2 regions of the Flavobacterium sp. DG1-102-2 genome follow, and region 2 is predicted to be linked to the other one. Evidence: riboswitches for the same ligand, from Rfam matches in the RefSeq annotation. Region 2 holds a riboswitch; the other holds the start of a gene.

Region 1 (3,420 bases), on a different contig from region 2:
ATCCATTTTGTGGCAAGGAAAAAGTCGAGCGCATTTTTGCGATGCTCTTCCATACCTGTTGCTACAGGAAATATATTAGGGTCAAAAATTATGTCTTCGGGTGGAAAACCTACTTTATCAACCAGTATATCATAAGAACGTTTACATATTTCTATACGTCTTTCATAAGTATCTGCTTGCCCTACCTCATCAAAAGCCATAACAATTACGGCAGCGCCATAACGTTTTACTTTTTTAGCATATTTTACAAAATTCTCCTCCCCTTCTTTAAGGCTTATAGAGTTTACAATACTTTTACCCTGCGTAACTTTAAGTCCGGCTTCAATGATTTCCCATTTAGAGCTGTCAATCATTACAGGCACACGGGCAATATCAGGCTCGGATGCTATAAGGTTAAGAAATACAGTCATGGCGTGCACGCCATCCAGCATCCCTTCGTCCATATTTATATCGATGATCTGGGCACCTCCATCTACCTGGGCACGGGCAACGTCCAGCGCTTCCTCATACTTTTCTTCTTTAATAAGACGGAGGAATTTTCGCGAACCCGTAACATTAGTACGTTCGCCTATATTTACAAAATTACTTTCTGGTGTAACGATCAGCGGTTCAAGACCGGATAGTTTGAGATATCTTTCAGTCACTTTCATTTATACGGCAATCTCACTTTTTCGGGGTTCGTATTGAGCGGAAACTTCCGCAATTAATCGGATATGCTCCGGAGTTGTTCCGCAGCATCCACCGATAATATTGATCAGGTTATCATCAAGGTATTCTTTAATAAGCACCTGCATTTCTTCTGCCGTCTGGTCATACTGCCCAAAGGCATTTGGCAAACCGGCATTAGGGTGTGCCGAAATACTGAAGGATGTATTATGCGCCAGTCTTTTCAGGTACGGTTTTAACTGATCTGCACCCAATGCACAGTTAAAGCCTACGCTTAACAACGGCAAATGTGATATAGAGATTAGGAATGCCTCAACCGTTTGCCCGGAAAGCGTGCGCCCCGAAGCATCGGTTATCGTACCGCTTACCATTACAGGGATATCAAGGCCTAATTCGTCCTTCAATTCTTCAATGGCAAAGAGGGCGGCTTTAGCATTAAGCGTATCAAAAATGGTTTCAACCAACAGTAAGTCACAGCCGCCGGCAATCAATGCTTTTACCTGTTCTTTATAAGCAATAAGCAAGTCATCAAAAGTCACGGCACGGTATCCCGGGTCGTTAACATCGGGGCTCATACTGGCTGTACGGTTTGTAGGACCTATAGATCCGGCTACGAAACGTGGTTTGTGTGGTTCTTTTGCGGTAAATTCATCGGCAACTTCACGGGCAATGCGAGCCGACTCATAATTGAGTTCGTACACCAAATGCTCCATGTGATAATCGGCCATGCCAATGGTGGTACCTGAGAAGGTATTGGTTTCTACGATATCGGCACCTGCCGCAAAATATTGGTAATGCACGTCGCGAATAGCCTTTGGCTGGGTAAGCGACAGCAAGTCGTTATTGCCTTTAAGCGAATGCGGAAAATCTTTGAAACGTTCGCCGCGAAAATCTTCTTCAGAAAAATTATAGCGCTGCAGCATTGTACCCATGGCTCCGTCGAGCACGAGTATCCTTTCTTTTATGGCTTGTTGAATTCCTGACATATACTAGGTTAAAATTATTTAGCCCTATAACAGTAATCCTACGCGAACAGCGAACTATAATCAAATAAATATTTGATCTCCGGGTTATGAGCCCGAAAAGCATTTGGCTGCCCGCCTAAAATTATTGTATGTCATCTAAAAATTGGGAGTGGAATATTGCAGTAGCGCCATATTACTTGTGTTATCTATCCGCACGTACGCTTGGTAGAATTTAGCACCTTCTTTACATATAAAGGGTTGCTAAGGCTTCAACGGGTCTATTCCCTCTGCCTTTCGTGATAACATATCAATGTGTTAAAGAACAGTGCAAAGCTACAACATAAAGTTGTGGTTTGCAAATTTTGTTTATCAGGATGATGATGTGGCACTTAATTCGTACACTTGTACCAAATGCGCACGCACAACGTATGCTTGATAATTAATTAGACAATCCCTATACCATGAAAACATTTAAATCTCTTTTAAATGAATCGCGTTCTGAAGACAGAAATCAATTTCATATAATTGTTATTGGAAATGAAAGTGAAATAGAAAATCCCGAAGAAGAAGGAAAATGGCAAAACAGTAAGATACTGGATTATTGGAAAAGGGTTGAAAAACCAAGTAATGAAAGCAATGAACTTCAGGTTCACATTGGCAGGCAAAAACACGTAAATACAAAATCGGCACGTATAACATGGCACGTAAATGGCGTTAAACACGACAAGAAAGCGTTTAACGATAACAAGAATGGTATAACAACAGCTGCAAACATCGCAAAAGCTATTTTAAAACTGCCGGCTGATAAAGTTTTAGAACCCTTACCCAATGAAAATGCTGATGGTGTTTTAGCAGGAATTGATTATCTGCCGAGCAAAGCGAAGGTTTTTGTTTTTAAGATTGTATAAAAACAAAAAAGACAGGCTCTGGAAACCTGTCTTTTTACAAACCAAACCAATCTAAAATTCACATAGGGCTGCCTTATGCAACAGCCTTTCTTTTTTGCGCAATAGCCAGTATGGCTTCAAAAAGCTCATTAGCTGCCGCCTTATCATTGCCTTTAGGCAGCTTAATAAAATTATATTCGAGCCCGCGGTTAAGCGCGGTACGCAGTATCTCATTTTCATGGCTGTCCTTAAGTGTTCCTAATGTATCATTAATAGACAGTACATTAAAACCGCTTTTTAAGAGCCCTGCATATTGTGCTGCAAAGTCAGCACTTCCTGTAGCATCTACAGCAACAAGGTTGTCAAGGTTATTGGCGTGTACATAGTCAACGACATCCTCCAGCTTAAAGGGCACACCAAACTGTATAAAGTTGGCTTCCCATGAATATTTTGGGCCTTCTTTCTCAAAGAAAGCTACGGTAGAGTTGGTTATTACAGGAAACCTCAACTCTATTTGTTCGTCTATAGCAAGGTCTTTGCGGCTCTTTACCGCTTTGTTTATGAGGGCACTCCCGGTCTTACCGATTCCGAAAAGCACTATATTGATTCTTTGGGTCATGAGATTAATGGGATTTTAAAAAAGAAACGGCCTTTAGCCCATCTAAAGGCCGTAACTCTTAACAAACAAACAAAAAACAACTTATAACAAAACGTTATTCAATTTTACTTTCAGCAGGTTAATTATATGAATACTCCTTAAAAAGGGTAACATCTACAGGAGTATTGTTAACCAGGTTATCATAAACTGGACTTCTGCGCTGAACCTCCTTAAGCCAGTTTTGTAAAGCTTCCAGCGAAGCAGACGCCGCCGGCTTGAGTGTGATTTCTATATTTTGGAAACC
Region 2 (3,420 bases):
TCTCGAAAGCTGCATCGGCATCGTCAATAAGTTCAACAACAACATTTATCTCGTCGTCATTCAATATATCATTTTGATCGAAGGTAAAATTTTCGATTCCAATTTCTCTTGGCTTGTTCTTATCCTTCACGCATATATTCTTGATATTGGCTTTAAGACCCGGAGTTTTCTGAAGTACTTCATACAACCCAAATCCTACACAGCCAAAACCATAAAGGCCTATATTTAAAGTTTTTCTTGACATTACTTAAAAAGTATTAAACTGTAGCAGCAGTATTTTTGTTAGTACTTTGCGCAACAGCTGTTGCAATCGCCTGTTTAAGGTCTTCAATAAGATCATCAGCGTCTTCTAAACCAACTGACAGACGTATAAGGCTGTCAGTCACTCCAGAGCTGTATCTCTTTTCTGCCGGGATAGATTTATGTGTCATTTCGCATGGAAGGCAGCATAAACTCTTAACGCCTCCAAGGCTCTCTGCAAGCTTGAATAGTTTTGTATTGCTTACGATTGCTGTCGCGATTTCTTTATCATCTATCACAAGGTCAAAAGCAATTACACCGCCAAAGTATTTCTGCTGGCTTTTTGCAATCTCATGGTTGTGGTGCGATGGAAGTCCCGGATAGTATACGTTTTTGATCAGTTTTTCCTCAAGAAGGAATTCTGCAATTTTTTGTGCGTTTTCAGCGTGCTGTTTGATACGAAGCGTAAGTGTTTCAATACCACGGATAGCTAACCAGCTGTCAAATGGGCCTAAGATAGCACCAGATGCATTTTGGATAAATTTGATCTTGTCGCCAAGTTCCTGAGTAGAAGTAACTACTAAACCTGCTATAATGTCGCTGTGTCCTGAAAGGTATTTTGTAGCGCTGTGTACAACAATATCTGCACCAAGGTCAATAGGTTTCTGTGCTGCCGGCGATGCAAAGGTATTATCTACACAAAGCAGTATGTTGTTTGCTTTTGCAGTAGCTGCAATAGCCCTTATGTCAGAAATTTTAAGCGTAGGGTTTGTAGGTGACTCTATCCAGATAAGTTTTGTTTTATCGGTAACGGCATCGGCAATGTTTTGTGCATTTGTAGAGTCCACATATTTAATGCTGATGCCAAATTTCTGGTAGATGTGTGTAAATAACCTGAATGCACCTCCGTAAATATCATCTACTGCAATAACCTCGTCGCCTGCTTCAAGAAGTTTAATAACCGCATCTATAGCTGCAAGTCCACTGGCAAAAGCATAACCGTTAGTACCGTTCTCAAGTTTTGCGATAAGGTCTTCAAGCACCTTACGTGTAGGATTATTGCTTCTTGCATAATCGTAACCTTTATGAACGCCCGGTGCGTCTTGTACAAATGTTGATGTCTGGTAAATTGGGGTAGAGATTGAACCTGTTAATGGGTCTACCGGAATGCTGTGTAAAATTGAAGTCTGCTCTTTCATCTTGTTTTAATTTTAGTTTGTTAATTTTTCTGTCAGTTAAAAAAAATCCTAAAACCAGTTATCGAAAGAGCATAAATAAAAAAATGCTCCCCCGATAAGTCAGAAGAGCATATAATATTTTGAAGTATTATGTACATTTTCTAAGCTTATCTTTCCGCTGCAAAGCAGGGGTTGAATGTGGCACCTTATTACACGATATGTAACAGGTTGCCAAGACGTCAATGGGTCAATTCCCTCAGTCTTTCTGGATAAGAATAATTTTTTAAAGAACTTGCAGCAAAGGTATGGCAGAAGAAATGTAATTTCCAAATAAAAATTTACATTTTTTTTAAATCGTTTATTTACAACGGTTTCGTTACTGGTTTTTTATTTGTAAATCTGCGAAAGTGTGATCAGAATCACCGCTCCCAATGCCAAAAAGAGTCCGAAATAATTTAGCTTCGAAAGCTTTTCTTTAAAGATGACTATTCCGGCAAGGCTTCCCAATACGATTACACCAATGTTCATTGCTGCAAAAACAGTTGATGGATTTTCAGCAAATGCCTTATGCGCTTTAAGGTAAAAAAGAATGTTGCCAAAGTTAAATATGCCCACCATTATGCCAAATGCTAAGTTGATAAGTCCGAATTTCTGTTTCCTGAAAATCATCTCGTAAAAAACAAAGAGTGTAATCATTACCAGCGCACCCCCAAAAACCACAAATAGCGATGTAGTGTAAGGAAGCGTCGTATTAAGGGCTATCTGTTTAAATAAAATGTCTACAATACCAAATCCTAAAAGCACCAGCGCGGGATAGAGCCAACTATTGTTTTTATTACTGTCCTTTTTTGATAGTATCATTAGTACGGCAGGAAATCCTACCGCAAGCCCGCAAAGTTTTAAGACGTTGAAATCTTCTTTAAAAATAAACCATGCAGCCAGGATCGGTATAAAAAGCGACAGGCGCTGGGCTGCATCTGTTTTTACGATACCCATACGTTTTATTGATATTGCCAGCAGCATAAATATAGAAGGCAGTAACAGCATTAATGGCAGGTATATTGCCCACGGTGCTGTACTGTTTACTGTACTTAGGTCGGGCGAAAAAAACTGGTAGCATAGCGTTAGCGCTATTACGTAGTTCCACATCACCACCTGCGACAGACAAACGTTGTATTTTCGGGATAATTTAAAAATTATTCCTACAGTTACACTGCAGCATATACTTAGTAGTAAAAATAACATCTGTGTAGTATTTTGGCTTTACAAAAATAGTGTTTTGTTGTACTCCCAATTAACATTTATGCAGTTGTTTTGTATATTTGATATAGATAAATCCTTATTTGTGGGAATAAATAAGCAACCTGATTAAATTAGCACAGAAAACAGAAGAGTAATGAAAAATATCCTGGTTGTTCTTTTTATGCTAACGGCAGCTTTTGGCTTTGCCCAGGAAGACGCATGGGTATATTTTAAAGATAAGCCTGATGCCTCATATTACCTTGCAAACCCAACAGAAATGCTCAGCCAGAAAGCACTCGACAGGCGTAATAAACAAGGCATTACTGTGGATGACAGGGACGTGCCAATATCCCAAACTTATATTCAGGGCATAACCGATGCAGCAGGCATTACCGTTATGGCTAAATCTAAATGGTTTAATGCGCTCCACATAAGAGGGGCGCAGCAGGATATACAGGCACTTACCAACTTTGCGTTTATAGATCATGTTGACTTTGCTGACAGGTCACTTAATACAGCAGGCAAGGCTGCTAAACCTAAAAGGAATGAGGCTGTAAATAAGGTATTGGAATCGGAAGGATCGCTTGATTTTACTGCTTCGGCAAACCAGATTGAGATGCTTAACGGGCATTTGCTGCACCAGCAGCATTTTACGGGACAGGGAATTACAATTGCTGTGCTTGATGCCGGCTTTCCTAATGTAAATACTATCCTGCCGTTTGAACGACTAAGAGCAAATAAACAAATTAAGGGTGGCTAC

What was found. A riboswitch is a leader RNA that binds a small molecule or an ion and turns the genes downstream of it on or off. The one in region 2 is predicted to bind S-adenosylmethionine.
Region 1: another riboswitch for S-adenosylmethionine. It lies ahead of R1T16_RS10715 (homocysteine S-methyltransferase family protein); the one in region 2 lies ahead of R1T16_RS15025 (PLP-dependent aspartate aminotransferase family protein).

Annotation. Positions count from the first base shown of each region.
Region 1 covers NZ_JAWLIK010000006.1:146,000-149,419, forward strand. The annotation lists gene metH (methionine synthase) at 1-650, opposite strand, end outside; gene R1T16_RS10715 (homocysteine S-methyltransferase family protein) at 651-1,652, opposite strand; SAM riboswitch class I at 1,831-1,937, opposite strand; gene R1T16_RS10720 (DUF6367 family protein) at 2,093-2,539, shown strand; gene R1T16_RS10725 (hypothetical protein) at 2,613-3,137, opposite strand; gene R1T16_RS10730 (OsmC family protein) at 3,256-3,420, opposite strand, start outside.
Region 2 covers NZ_JAWLIK010000011.1:59,552-62,971, reverse strand. The annotation lists gene R1T16_RS15030 (homoserine dehydrogenase) at 1-244, opposite strand, end outside; gene R1T16_RS15025 (PLP-dependent aspartate aminotransferase family protein) at 258-1,439, opposite strand; SAM riboswitch class I at 1,583-1,694, opposite strand; gene R1T16_RS15020 (DMT family transporter) at 1,806-2,663, opposite strand; gene R1T16_RS15015 (S8 family serine peptidase) at 2,815-3,420, shown strand, end outside.